3 regions of the Kitasatospora sp. NPDC058190 genome follow, and region 2 is predicted to be linked to each of the others. Evidence: predicted binding sites of a transcription regulator. Region 2 holds the regulator's gene; each other region holds the start of a gene.

Region 1 (4,364 bases), on a different contig from region 2:
AGAACGGTTTCAGGTGAAGCGCACTGGCACCCATCGATCAGTGGAGGTGTTTCGCGATGCTGCTGCGCACTGACCCGTTCCGCGAGCTGGACCGCCTGACCCAGCAGTTCTTCAACACGACCGGTACCTGGTCGCGGCCGACTCCGATGCCGCTGGACGCCTACCGTGCGGGCGAGGAGTACGTGATCTGCTTCGACCTGCCCGGGGTGGACCCGGACGCGATCGACATCGACGTCGAGCGGAACATGCTGACCGTCAAGGCCGAGCGCCGTCCGCGCCACGAGGGCGAGGACGTGAAGTGGGAGCTGTCCGAGCGTCCGCTCGGCGTGTTCTCCCGCCAGGTCATGCTCTCCGACACGCTCGACCCCGAGGGGATCAGCGCCGACTACGACTCCGGCGTGCTGACCCTGAAGATCCCGGTCGCGGAGAAGGCCAAGCCCCGCAAGATCGCCATCGGCCACAGCGGTGGCCGCAAGGAGATCAAGGCCTGACCGCGCCCCTGTGCCGTTCCGTGCCGTCCCCGCCCCCCGAGGGGACGGCACGGAACACCCCCGCATCCGGCCCCGCATCCCCCGATTTGGCCCGTGCCATCGCGACTGGCAACGCCATGCGCGATGGGCGGCCGGCACCGTTCGTGGTGAGGGCCGGTGGTGAGATCGACCTCGCCACCGCGCCGCGGCTTCGCTGCCGGCTGGCCGCCGCGTTCGAGGCGCACGGGGAGGTGGTGCTCGACCTGTCGGAGGTGACGTTCATGGACTGCTCGGGCCTGGGCATCCTCGTCCAGGCCCGCAACCAGGCCGACCACAGCGGCAAGCGCCTGGTCCTGCGCGGGGTCGGCCACCCCGTGGCCAGGCTGCTCAAGCTCACCGGCCTTACCCGCCGCCTGGCCGCCGAATTCTGATCGGCCTCGCACGCCCGCACCCCGGCAGGGCCTGGTCCCTGCCGGGACGGAGGGAGGAATGCGCGGTGACTCTTCGATGGGAGGCGTTCCTGGACCAGGTCCAGGAACGCGGAGAGTACGACACGCCCCAGGATGCCGAGCGCGCGGCCCGCGTCGTGCTGGCCCTGCTCGGTGCCCACTTGGTCGGCGACGTGCGCGCGAAGCTCGCGGCCCGTCTGCCCGAGACCTTCGCCCTGATCCTGCTCAACCCCCTGCAGGCCGCCGAACCGCTCAGTCCCGAACGGTTCGTGCGCGCCACTGCCGCCTGGATCGAGGGCGCGACCGAGAAGACCGCCGTGTGGGACATCGGCGCCGTGCTGTCCACGGTGGCCGATGCCGCGGGCGACGACCTCATGGAGGGTGTCCTGTTCCAGCTGCCGCCCGGCTACGACGTCCTGTTCGGCCGCCCTGTACCCGGCCACTGACCCTGACCCGCTTTCGTGCCGCCGCTCACGCCGCGGCGGCCCACCCCTGGAAGGCCACCCGTCATGACCCGGCACCGCCGCCTGATCCAGCAGGTCCGCACCCTCGGTCGCTACCCCAGTGACGCGGAGGCCGAACGCGTCCTCGATGCGGTCCTGGCCGTTCTCGGCTCCCAGCTGACCGGCGAGGAACGCTGCGAGCTGGCCGCCGCGCTCCCTGAGCGGGCCCGCGCCGTCTTCGCCTCGCAGACCCCCCTGCCCGAACCCGTCGCCGCGCCCGCCTTCGTCGAAGCTGTCGCCCGAGCCCTGGACACCAGCCTCACCGGCGCCCGCTGGGACGTCTCCTCCGTCCTGGCCGCCCTCGAATCCCTCGGCGGCGAGCGGCTCACCGATCGCCTCCTCGCCCGCCTGCCCCGCGGTTACGCGCTCCTGTTCGGCCGCGCCGACCTCGCCGCCGCCGCTTGAACCTCAGCCGGCCCGGGTTGGGCCCAGGCGGCGGGCGCTCGACGTCACTGGCCGCGGGCCCGGTCCAGGTCGGCCTCCAGCTGCTCCACTCGGGCCTGGAGATCGAGTACCCGGCGCGCGCCTTCCAGGGTCAGTCCCTCGCTGATCAGTTTCACCAGGGCCGCGACACGGTTGATCTCCCGGCGTGAGTAGCGGCGCTGGCCGCCCGCCGAACGGGTCGGCACGACCGCGCCCAGCTCGTCCAGTCGCCGCAGGAACGCCACCTGGACGTGCAGCATCGCGGCGACCTGCCCCACCGTGTACAGCGCGGCATCCGCGTCATCAATGGGCAGCTCCACCACCGCGACCTCACCTCGCCGCTCGCTGAAACCTCACTTCCACGTTACAGATTTCCTCCAGCCGCAGCCATCGACTTATCCTTGAGTCCATGAGGCTCAAGTTTCATTCCTCCCGCTGAGGCAAGACGGGAGGGATAGCAGGAGAGGAGGCCCGGCAATGTCACGCGCAGTCGGTATCGACCTGGGAACGACGAACTCGGTGGTCTGCGTCCTGGAGGGCGGCGAGCCGGCCGTCATCGCCAACGCCGAGGGCGCCCGGACCACCCCGTCGGTGGTGGCTTTCGGCAAGGGCGGCGAGGTGCTGGTCGGCGAGGTCGCCAAGCGGCAGGCCGTGACCAATGTGGATCGCACGGCCCGCTCGGTGAAGCGGCACATGGGCGAGAGCGGCTGGCGGTTCCCGGAGGAAGGGGACGTGAACGGCAAGCGCTACACCGCGCAGGAGATCTCGGCGCGGGTGCTGCAGAAGCTGAAGCGCGACGCCGAGTCCTATCTGGGTGAGGACGTGACGGACGCGGTGATCACCGTGCCCGCGTACTTCAACGACTCCCAACGCACGGCTACCAAGGAGGCGGGTGAGATCGCGGGCCTGAAGGTGGCGCGGATCATCAACGAGCCGACCTCGGCTGCCCTGGCGTACGGCTTGGACAAGGAGAACGACCAGACGGTGTTGGTCTTCGACCTCGGCGGCGGCACGTTCGACGTGTCGCTGCTGGAGATCGGCGAGGGCGTGGTGGAGGTGAAGGCCACCTCCGGTGACACCCACCTGGGCGGTGACGACTGGGACCAGCGGATCGTCGACCACCTGGTCAAGCAGTTCAAGAACGGCTACGGCATCGACCTGTCCAAGGACAAGATGGCAGCCCAGCGGCTCCGGGAGGCCGCGGAGAAGGCGAAGATCGAGCTGTCGGCGGCCACGGGGACGACGATCAACCTGCCCTACATCACGGCCTCCGCCGAAGGCGCTCTCCACCTGGACGAGAAGCTCACCCGCGCCCAGTTCCAGCAGCTCACCGCCGATCTGCTGGAGCGCTGCGAGGGCCCGTTCCACCAGGCCGTCAAGGACGCCAAGATCGAGGTGAAGGACGTCGACCACGTCATCCTGGTCGGCGGCTCCACCCGTATGCCGGCCGTCACCGACCTGGTGAAGAAGCTCACCGGCAAAGACCCGCACAAGGGCGTCAACCCGGACGAGGTCGTCGCCATCGGTGCCGCCCTGCAGGCCGGCGTGCTCAAGGGCGAGGTCAAGGACGTCCTGCTGCTCGACGTCACCCCGCTGTCCCTGGGCATCGAGACCAAGGGCGGCATCATGACCAAGCTGATCGAGCGCAACACCACGATCCCGACCCGCCGCTCGGAGGTCTTCACCACGGCCGAGGACAACCAGCCCTCGGTGACCGTGCAGGTCTACCAGGGCGAGCGGGAGATCGCCGCGTACAACAAGAAGCTCGGCATGTTCGAACTGACCGGCATCGCGCCCGCCCCGCGCGGGATGCCGCAGATCGAGGTCACCTTCGACATCGACGCCAACGGCATCATGCACGTGGCCGCGAAGGACCTCGGCACCGGCAAGGAGCAGAAGATGACCGTCACCGGCGGCTCCGCCCTGCCGAAGGACGACATCGACCGCATGATCCGGGAAGCCGAGCAGCACGCGGAGGAGGACCGCCGTCGGAAGGAGGCCGCCGAGACCCGAAACCAGGGCGAGCAACTCGCCTACAGCACCGAGAAGTTCCTTCAGGACAACCAGGACAAGGTCCCGGCCGACGTGAAGAACGAGGTGGAGACGGCCCTGGCGGAGCTGAAGGACAAGCTCAAGGGCGAGGACACCGCCGCCATCCGCGCAGCGAGCGACAAGGTCGCCCAGGTCAGCCAGAAACTGGGCCAGGCCCTCTACGCCCAGACCGCCCCCGGTGCACCAGGTGGCGGCGCAACCGGCACCCAGGGCGAGGAAGGAGAGGAGGTCGTGGACGCCGAGATCGTGGACGAGGACGAGCACAAGCGAGGCGCCGCATGACCACCCCATCCAGGCCGAGGAAGAAACCCGAAGAGCAGCGCCCGCCTGTGGTCATCCGCGACAAGCGGCGCATCGACCCTCCACGAGGCCGTCACCTCGACCGAATCGGACCGGGTCGACCGCCCCACCTGCACCCAGATCCTGCGCCCCGGCTATCGGCTCGGCGAGGTCCTACTGCGCCCGGC
Region 2 (4,364 bases):
CCAGGGCGGTCTCCACCGTGTGGTGGAGGGCCTCCTGCGACCAGGTGTCGTCGAAGACCAGCGGCAGGACAGGGGCGACCTGCTCGATGGTGGCGATCAGCGGGTTGTGGGTGATCGCCTCGTCGACGAGCAGGACGATCGGCTTCCGCAGGGCCGACGCCCAGCCCAGCTCCAGGCTCACCCCGGCCGAGAGCGGCGCTCCGACGTAGGCGAAGACCAGGTCCGCGGACTGCAGGGCGCGGAAGTCGGACGGCACCCGGGGCTCGGGCGCACGGCCCGCGACGGTCCAGGCATCGCTGTGGTGCGCGCTGTACACGGCGGCGCCGCTGCGGAGCAGGGTGGTGCGAAGCGTCGTCAGCCGCGTCCGGCTGGCGAGCGTCACCACGCTGTCCGCGGGGCCGGTCAGCCGCATCAGCGGCGCGGCCAGGAACACACGTGCACGCCGACCCTCAGGGGCCTGGCTGTCGTGGTGACGCAGGTAGGGCTCGGTCATGTCGACTCCGGGGGATTGCCTTAAGGCCTATCGGCACGCCGACTGGCGGGAACGGTGGCTGCTCAGGCTCTGGACTTGTGTGGTGAGGCGGTGGCTGCTCATTTGAATGAGCATTGCCAAGTTGGCGGGTCTTGCTGAGACCATCGAGAGCGAACTGATCGTCCATCGAGCCGGCCCGCCGCGTCCAGGGTTGCCCCGTGTCATCTGGATGCCTGGCAGGGAGATGACGCGGCTGCCAAGGTGGGAGAGCTTGGCAGCTATGAGTGGTGTGCGGCAGCATGGTGGACGATAGTGCTTCTCTTGATGATTCGTTCGATACAAGACGGAAGGGGTGGGCGCATGTCTCGTATGCACCGGTTTGTCCGTAAGGTGATGCTGCCTCTGGTTATTGGTGCGGCTGCTTTGGTGAGTGCGCATCTCGCGGCAGGTGGCACGGACGCCCAGCCCCCGTCGGTTTCTGCGGCCACCGTTGTCGCTGAGGACCTGGGGTGGTCCTGACATTCCTGCGAATGACCCCTTCGGGGTCGGGCGCTGGATAGGTGCTGATCCCCTGCTGTGGTCCGAGGCGCCGGGACGCCGGTTCCAGGGCGACGGCACTACTCGGGGGATCCCTCCGAGGCTCTGGCGAGGGCGTACCCCAGCTGGAAGAGGGAATCGACGTTGTACTCCTCCCTCATCTCCGCGATGTGCCGAGCCAGTGTTCGTTCGCTGATGCCCAACCGCCGTGCGATGACACGGTGGTTGGCTCCAGCGAGGAGCAGGTCGATGATCGTCTGTCGCAGGCGAGGCACCACCTGCTGTGGTACGGCGCGGTCGCCGTCGAAATCCAGTGCCCGATTCCAGCTCGGTTCGAACACCGCCTCGGCCAGGTAATTCGCGATCGTCGGCTCGAATATGAAGGCGGCTGATGTCATGTCGTCCGCGATCGGCACGACAGCAATTCGCCGGTCGATGACAATCAGGCGGATGTACGGTTCGTCCAAGGTGCGGAACTGTCCGCCGGCTCCGGCGAGCTTTGCCACATAGTCCCGCGTCGGTTGATGGTAGCGGGTGCTGGCATGGTAGATCGTGCGCATCGTGGTGCCGCGCTCCAGCGTCTCCAGATCGCGCTCGATCATGGCGTCAAGGAGCTCGGGCGGGCGCGGACCCCCAGGTTGGAGCGCCAGCGCCTCCTCCATTCCGGCAGAAATGCACTGTCCCAGGCGCTGGTTTATCAGAACCTTTCCGTGAACGTATTCGATCGAGCCGCCGGTCTGCCGCTGGGAGTGGAACTCCTGGGAGAGTTCCTGAAGTTCAAGTGGAAGTGAAACCGCGCGCGACAGCAGATCCAGTGCCTGCCGTTGCCAGGTGTTGCTGATGCGGTCGGCGAGTTGCGCGGGATCGACGGCGACCAGGACGTCAGGTTCATCCGAATCAGGAACCAGCAACCCCATGCCGAGCAACTCGGCCAGTCGATCGCCGTCCTCGAGGGAATGCGTGTCGCAAGGAAAGCGGCCGCCATTCTTGACGATCTCCAGGTACACGGCGCGCGCTTCTGCTGAGAGGGCGTGCGTCCCAGCTGGAGTGGAACCCGCGTGGGCTCGTCCACTCATCTGCGGCTCCCTGTCGTCGTTCCGAAGATGTCCAAGATTTGGTCTCCTGGATTTTAGGGTGCCGATCCCCGATCGGAGGATGGTCATGCTGATCCGGAGTGGATCCCGGCGGTTGGTTGGGTGACACTCTCTCACCGCAACAGAGCCGCCGGCACCCCCCGAACAGGAGGGAGCCGGCGGCTGGCGAGGTGAGCGGTGCCCCGGGTCAGCGCTTGGGGCGCCAGACGACGAGGGCGCTGGACTGGGGGGTGGGGGGCTGGTACGGGACGAGGTCGCGGCGGTAGGAGGCGTGGACGGCGGCCTCGCGCTGCTGGAGGGCGGTGGCGGCGCCTTCGAGCGAGTCGACCAGCTCGGTGATGCGGGCCTGGAGGGCGGCGACCTGGTTCTCCAGCTCGATGATCCGCTTGATGCCGGCCAGGTTGATGCCCTCGTCCTGGGAGAGCCGCTGGACCTCCCGCAGCTGCTGGATGTCGCGGGCGGAGTAGCGGCGGCCACGGCCGGCGGTGCGGTCGGGGCAGACCAGGCCGAGGCGGTCGTACTGGCGCAGGGTCTGCGGGTGCAGGCCGGACAGCTCGGCGGCGACCGAGATGACGTACACCGGGGTTTCCTCGGTGAGCACGTACTGCGGCGGGGCCGCGGCGGTGCGCCGGGTGCGGCGGGGGCCGTCGCCGGGAAGGCCCTCGCCGAGGCCGGGGCCGATCGGGCTGTCGGGGGTCATCGGGTTCGGGGACATCTGGTCGTCACGCTCCCTTCGCCGCCCGGAAGAGGGCGGCTCGCGGGTCGTCGGAGGCGGTGGCCTCGCGGTACTGCTCCAGGGCGTTCAGCGCGTCGCCGTCGACGTGCTGAGGCACCACGACCTCGACGGTGACGAGGAGGTCGCCGCGGGTGCCGTCCTTGCGGGTGGCGCCCTTGCCACGGGCGCGCATGGTGAGACCGTTGGCGCTGCCCGGGGGCAGCTTGAGCTTGACGGCGGGGCCGCCGAGCGTGGGCACCTCGATGGTGGCGCCGAGGGCCGCCTCGGGGAAGGTGACCGGGACGGTGACGGTCAGGTTGTCGCCCTTGCGACCGAACACCGGGTGCGGGTCGACGTGGACGGTGACGTAGAGGTCGCCGGGCTGGCCGCCGCGCTCGCCCTGGGCGCCCTTGCCCTTGAGCCGGATCCGCTGGTCGGCCTGGACGCCGGCCGGGATGCGGACCTGCATGGTGCGGGCGGAGCTGGCCCGACCGCTGCCGTGGCAGTCGGTGCACGGGTCGTCGACGATCATGCCCCGGCCGCGGCAGTCCTTGCACGGCTCGGAGAGCGCGAAGGCGCCCTGGCCGCGGCTGACGGTGCCGGAGCCGACGCAGGTCGGGCAGACCCGCGGGGTGGTGCCGGACTTGGCGCCGGTGCCGTTGCAGACGCGGCAGGGGGCCTGGCTGGTCATCCGCAGCGGGACGGTCGCGCCGTCCACCGCCTCCTCGAAGGAGAGCGTCACCTCGGTCTCGACGTCGGCGCCGCGCCGGGGCTGGGCCTGCCGGGTACCGCCGCGGTTGAACAGGCCGCCGAAGACGTCGCCGAGCCCGCCGCCACTGCCGCCGCCCTGGTTACCGCTGAAGAGGTCGCCGAAGTCGAAGCTGTAGCTGCCGGTGCCGGGGCCGCCGGTGCGGAAGCCGCCGTTGGCGAAGAGGCTGCGGGCCTCGTCGTACTCCTTGCGGCGCTTCTCGTCGGAGAGGACGTCGTACGCCTCGGAGATGTCCTTGAAGCGCTCCTCGGCCTTGGCGTCGCCCTTGTTCGCGTCCGGGTGGAACTCGCGCGCCAGCTTGCGGTAGGTCTTCTTGATCTCGGTGGCGGTGGCGTCCTTGGGCACGCCGAGGACCTTGTAGTAGTCCTTCTCGACAAAGTCCTTGCCGCTCATGCGCCCACCTCGCTTCGCTCGGCAGCCGATTCGCGGCACGCGCACCTCTTGACGGTTCGCTCGCTGCGCTCGCTCACGGCCTCCGCCACCTCCCGATGTCCATCGTCACTGCGCTGTCAACGGCAACTGGAAGAAGAGCCGTTGACAACGCGCTGCGGAGCCGGCCGCCGTGTTGGCCGGCGTACGACTCCGCAGCGCACTGGTTGTCAGCTGTCACAGCTTGTCAGCTGTCCGAGCCACCGTCGGACGTGTCCGAGTCGGCGGACTTCGCCTCGGCGTCCGGGGCGGACGTCGTCTGTGTGCCCGGCTGGGGCTCCGCCACGGCGACCATCGCCGGGCGGATGATCCGCTCGCCGATGCGGTAGCCGGGCTGGAGGATCTGCA
Region 3 (4,364 bases), on a different contig from region 2:
CGTCGGCCCTGGCGAGCGCTACGCCGCGGCGGCGACCAGCACCTCGGCCGGCTCCAGGGCCAGCTTCAGCACCTCCCGCACGTCCGACACCGGGTGGACGGTGAGCCGCTCCAGCACCTCGGCCGGGACGTCGTCCAGGTCGGCCTCGTTGCGCTTGGGGATGATCACCGTGGTGACCCCGGCCCGGTCGGCGGCGAGCAGCTTCTGCTTCACCCCGCCGATCGGCAGCACCCGCCCGGTCAGCGACACCTCGCCCGTCATCGCCACGTCGGTGCGCACCTTGCGGCCGGAGAGCAGCGAGGCCAGCGCCGTGGTCATGGTGATGCCGGCGCTCGGCCCGTCCTTGGGGACGGCCCCGGCCGGGACGTGCAGGTGGACGCCGCGGTCGCGCAGCGAGGTGACCGGCAGTTCCAGCTCGGCCCCGCGCGACCGCAGGAAGGAGAGTGCGATGTGCGCGGACTCCTTCATCACGTCGCCCAGCTGCCCGGTCAGCGTCAGCCCGGTGCCGCCGGTCTCGGCGTCGGCCAGCGAGGCCTCGATGTAGAGGACGTCGCCGCCGGCGCCGGTGACCGCGAGGCCGGTGGCCACGCCGGGGACGGCGGTGCGTCGCTCGGCGGGCTCCTGGGCGGACTCCGGCACGTGGTGCGGTCGGCCGATCAGGGCACGCAGGTCCTGCGCGCCGACCGTGGCGGGCAGCTCGCGCTCGCCCAGCTCGGCCTGTGCGGCGATCTTGCGCAGCACCCGGGCGATCGAGCGCTCCAGGGTGCGCACGCCTGCCTCCCGGGTGTACTCCCCGGCGAGCCTGCGCAGCGCCTCCTCGTCCACGCTGACCTGCCCGTCGCCCAGGCCGGCCTTCTCCAGCTGGCGCGGGAGCAGGTGGTCGCGGGCGATGACGACCTTCTCGTCCTCGGTGTAGCCGTCGAGCCGGACCAGCTCCATCCGGTCGAGCAGTGGCTCGGGGATGGCCTCCAGCACGTTGGCGGTGGCGAGGAAGACGACGTCGGAGAGGTCGAGCTCGACCTCCAGGTAGTGGTCCCGGAAGGTGTGGTTCTGCGCCGGGTCCAGCACCTCCAGCAGGGCGGCGGCCGGGTCGCCCCGGTAGTCGGAGCCAACCTTGTCGATCTCGTCGAGCAGGACGACCGGGTTCATCGAGCCGGCCTCCTTGATCGCCCGCACCAGCCGGCCGGGCAGCGCGCCGACGTAGGTGCGCCGGTGGCCGCGGATCTCGGCCTCGTCCCGGACGCCGCCGAGCGCGACCCGGACGAACGTGCGGCCCATGGCGCGGGCCACCGACTCCCCGAGCGACGTCTTTCCGACCCCGGGGGGCCCGACCAGGGCCAGCACCGCGCCACCCCGGCGGCCGCCGACCAGCCCGAGCCCCTGGTCGGCGCGGCGCTTGCGGACGGCCAGGTACTCGACGATCCGGTCCTTGACGTCGGTCAGCCCGGCGTGGTCGGCGTCCAGCACGGCGCGGGCACCGGAGATGTCGTACGCGTCCTCGGTGCGCTCGTTCCAGGGCAGTTCCAGGACGGTGTCCAGCCAGGTGCGGATCCACGAGCCCTCGGGGGACTGGTCGGACGCGCGCTCCAGCTTGTCCACCTCCTTGAGCGCCGCCTCCCGCACCTTCGCGGGCAGGTCGGCGGCCTCGACCCGGGCGCGGTAGTCGCCCTCCTCGTCGGCCGGGTCGCCGTTCAGCTCGGCCAGCTCCTTGCGGACGGCCTCCAGCTGCCGGCGGAGCAGGAACTCCTTCTGCTGCTTGGCCACGCCCTCCTCGACGTCCTTGCGGATGGTGTCGTTGACCTCCTCCTCGGCGAGGTGGTCGCGCAGCAGGGTCAGCGCGTACTCCAGGCGGGCGACCTGGTCGGCCTCCAGCAGCACCTTGAGCTTCTGCTCGGCGGTGACGAAGGGCGCGTAGCCGATGTTGTCGGCGAGTTCGCCGACGCCCTCGATCTGGGCCACCCGGTCGACGATCTGCCAGGCGCCGCGCTTGCGCAGCCACTGGGTGGACAGCGCCTTGTACTCCTTGACGAGCTCGGCGGCCCGCCCGGCCACCGGCGTGCCGACCGAGGACTCCCGGAACGGCGTGGTCTCCACCCAGAGGGCGGCGCCGGGGCCGGTGGTGCCGACCCCGATCCGGACCCGGCGCACGGCGCGCACCAGCGCCACCGGCTGCCCGGCGGTGTTGGGTCCGTCCGCCAGGCGGCCGACCTGCTCCACGGTGGCCAGCGTGCCGGCCGCCGCGTACGAGCCGTCCACCCGCGGGACCAGCAGGACCTGCGGCTTGCCGGAGCCGGTGACCGCGGCGCGGGCGGCCTCGACGGCGGCGCGCACCTCGGCGTCCTTCAGGTCCAGCGGCACGACCATGCCCGGGAGGACGACCTCGTCGTCGAGCGGCAGTACGGGCAGGGTGAGCGGAGTGGACGTCGATGCCATGATCTCTCCCCAGTCAGTGAACTTGAGTCGACCTGACTAAGGCCTGGCGCCCGCCGAATGTTCCCGGCGCTTTGTTCGCCATGAGCGAACGGGGAGGGCACGGGACGACCCGACGGACGGCACCGTCAAAAGCACGGGGAGAGGTCAGCCCGACGGGGGCGGCCGGTCGGTCAGCGCGCGGCGGACGGCCGCGCGCCGGCGCGCACCGCGGCGGGGGCCGACCCGGCCGCCGGGACCGTCGCCGAGCGTCGGCGCGGCCGGGGCGGGCGCCGCTCGGCCCCGCGCAGCCAGCGCCACAGCGCCACTCCGGCGAGCACCGCGGCCGGGTGCCCCACGGCCGTGACCACGTCCTTCTCGGTGGCGATCTGCTGGACGATCATCAACCCGGCGCCGCCCAGCGCCAGCAGCCGCCCGCGCCGGGGCAGCAGTCCGGCCACCGCGCCCAGGCAGGCGAGCACGCCGTAGCTGACCCCGATGTCCAGGTAGTCCATCGCCTCGGGCGCCATCCGCCCGCTCTCCACCGCGGTGATCACCACCCCCTGGGAGAGCAGCGTCGCGGACACGTGCCCGACCGCGAACACCGCCGCCGCCCGGGCCGGTCCGACCCTGCGCTCCAGCGGCGCGAGGGTGAAGGCGAAGCCCCACAGGTACGGCATCCACACGTTCCCGGCGACCCAGAACCCACTCAGCACAAGAGCGCGCAAAGGATGCTGGAGCAGGTTGTGGCCGTCCGAACTGGAGGCCTCCTGCAGCCGCTGGACGAGTTCCGGATCGGCGAGCGTGGCGAAGGTCGTGGTGGCGCCCACCACGGCGAGATATCCGAGCGTGAAGGGGTTGCGCCGAGGTGTCGGAACCCGTTCCAGCAGCCACTCGAAGACGCCGGTGCGCAGCCCGTGGCGGAGCATTCCGTACGGCACCCGCGCGGCCGCGCTCCCGTCGGCGTCGCGCCGCACTCCAGCCATGCCGCCTCCGCTCCACGCCCGCAGCCATCGGTCCTCGCCGCAGCCCAACGTACCGGCGCGGGGCCCTGATTCCACCCGGCGGAGCGTTGTCGTGGCCACGGTACGTCGAGGTTCTGAGAGGCAGCTGAGAAAAGCCCGTGAAGACCATTGCGCCGAGGACCGGCCGGATTACCGGTATAGGTCCAGACCTTCTTCCGATTGACGCGTCAGTAGGGCCTCTGACCGGCGACTTGGCGTCAACTCGACTGCATACGTACCGTTACGCAGTGAAAATTCGCCGGGTAAGGTATCGGCCCGTGCCCACTCGTGCAGTGGGCCCGCGGGCGGCCGGACAGCCGGCCCACGGGCCGGAAACGTCCGGTCCACCTGCCGGAAAGCATCCGCTGTCCGTACGCTGCGATGTGCGCGGGAGACGTGGACGGGGAACCACCCGTCCTCCACTCTCCTGGGCGCGCGACGGGACGGCGGACCCGGCACAGTCCACGACGGAACAAGACTACGAGCGGAGCCCCGCCATCCCCACAGGTGGCCGGCCCGCAGCCCTGGGGGCGGTGGCGTGACCGTGACAGAAATTCAGCAGGACAACCACAACGCCGGTGGCACGGTGAGCAGCCAGCGCAGAGTGCTGGTGGTGGAGGACGAGCCCACGATCGCGGAGTCGATCGCGGCCCGGCTGGGCGCGGAGGGCTTCAAGGTCGCCGTGGCCCACGACGGTCCGGGCGCGGTGGACGGCTTCCACACCTGGCAGCCGGACCTGGTGGTCCTGGACATCATGCTGCCCGGCTTCGACGGCCTGGAGGTGTGCCGCCGGATCCAGGCGCAGCGTCCGGTGCCGGTGCTGATGCTGACCGCGCGCGACGACGAGACGGACCTGCTGGTCGGCCTCGGCGTCGGTGCCGACGACTACATGACCAAACCGTTCTCGATGCGCGAACTGGCCGCCCGGGTCAACGTGCTGCTGCGCCGCGT

The links. Region 2 encodes HspR, which represses chaperone genes until heat shock. Its sites were predicted from a motif close to TTGAGNNNNNNNNNCTCAA; they were not measured.
Region 1: a site for HspR is predicted at 2,247-2,265, ahead of dnaK (molecular chaperone DnaK). Genes of this name have one in related genera too.
Region 3: a site for HspR is predicted at 2,456-2,474, ahead of lon (endopeptidase La). Genes of this name have one in related genera too.

What each region holds. Positions count from the first base shown of each region.
Region 1 covers NZ_JBHVVI010000131.1:15,691-20,054, forward strand. Annotated here, with positions in the region: gene ACFVWU_RS37785 (Hsp20/alpha crystallin family protein) at 57-491, shown strand; gene ACFVWU_RS37790 (STAS domain-containing protein) at 608-901, shown strand; gene ACFVWU_RS37795 (DUF2267 domain-containing protein) at 967-1,365, shown strand; gene ACFVWU_RS37800 (DUF2267 domain-containing protein) at 1,429-1,827, shown strand; gene ACFVWU_RS37805 (helix-turn-helix domain-containing protein) at 1,872-2,168, opposite strand; gene dnaK (molecular chaperone DnaK) at 2,323-4,179, shown strand; gene ACFVWU_RS37815 (nucleotide exchange factor GrpE) at 4,225-4,364, shown strand, end outside.
Region 2 covers NZ_JBHVVI010000001.1:100,842-105,205, forward strand. Annotated here, with positions in the region: gene ACFVWU_RS00445 (hypothetical protein) at 1-493, opposite strand, end outside; gene ACFVWU_RS00450 (helix-turn-helix domain-containing protein) at 1,090-2,016, opposite strand; gene ACFVWU_RS00455 (heat shock protein transcriptional repressor HspR) at 2,291-2,818, opposite strand; gene dnaJ (molecular chaperone DnaJ) at 2,826-3,980, opposite strand; gene grpE (nucleotide exchange factor GrpE) at 4,204-4,364, opposite strand, start outside.
Region 3 covers NZ_JBHVVI010000209.1:2,135-6,498, reverse strand. Annotated here, with positions in the region: gene lon (endopeptidase La) at 19-2,433, opposite strand; gene ACFVWU_RS43210 (rhomboid-like protein) at 2,604-3,395, opposite strand; gene ACFVWU_RS43205 (response regulator transcription factor) at 3,958-4,364, shown strand, end outside.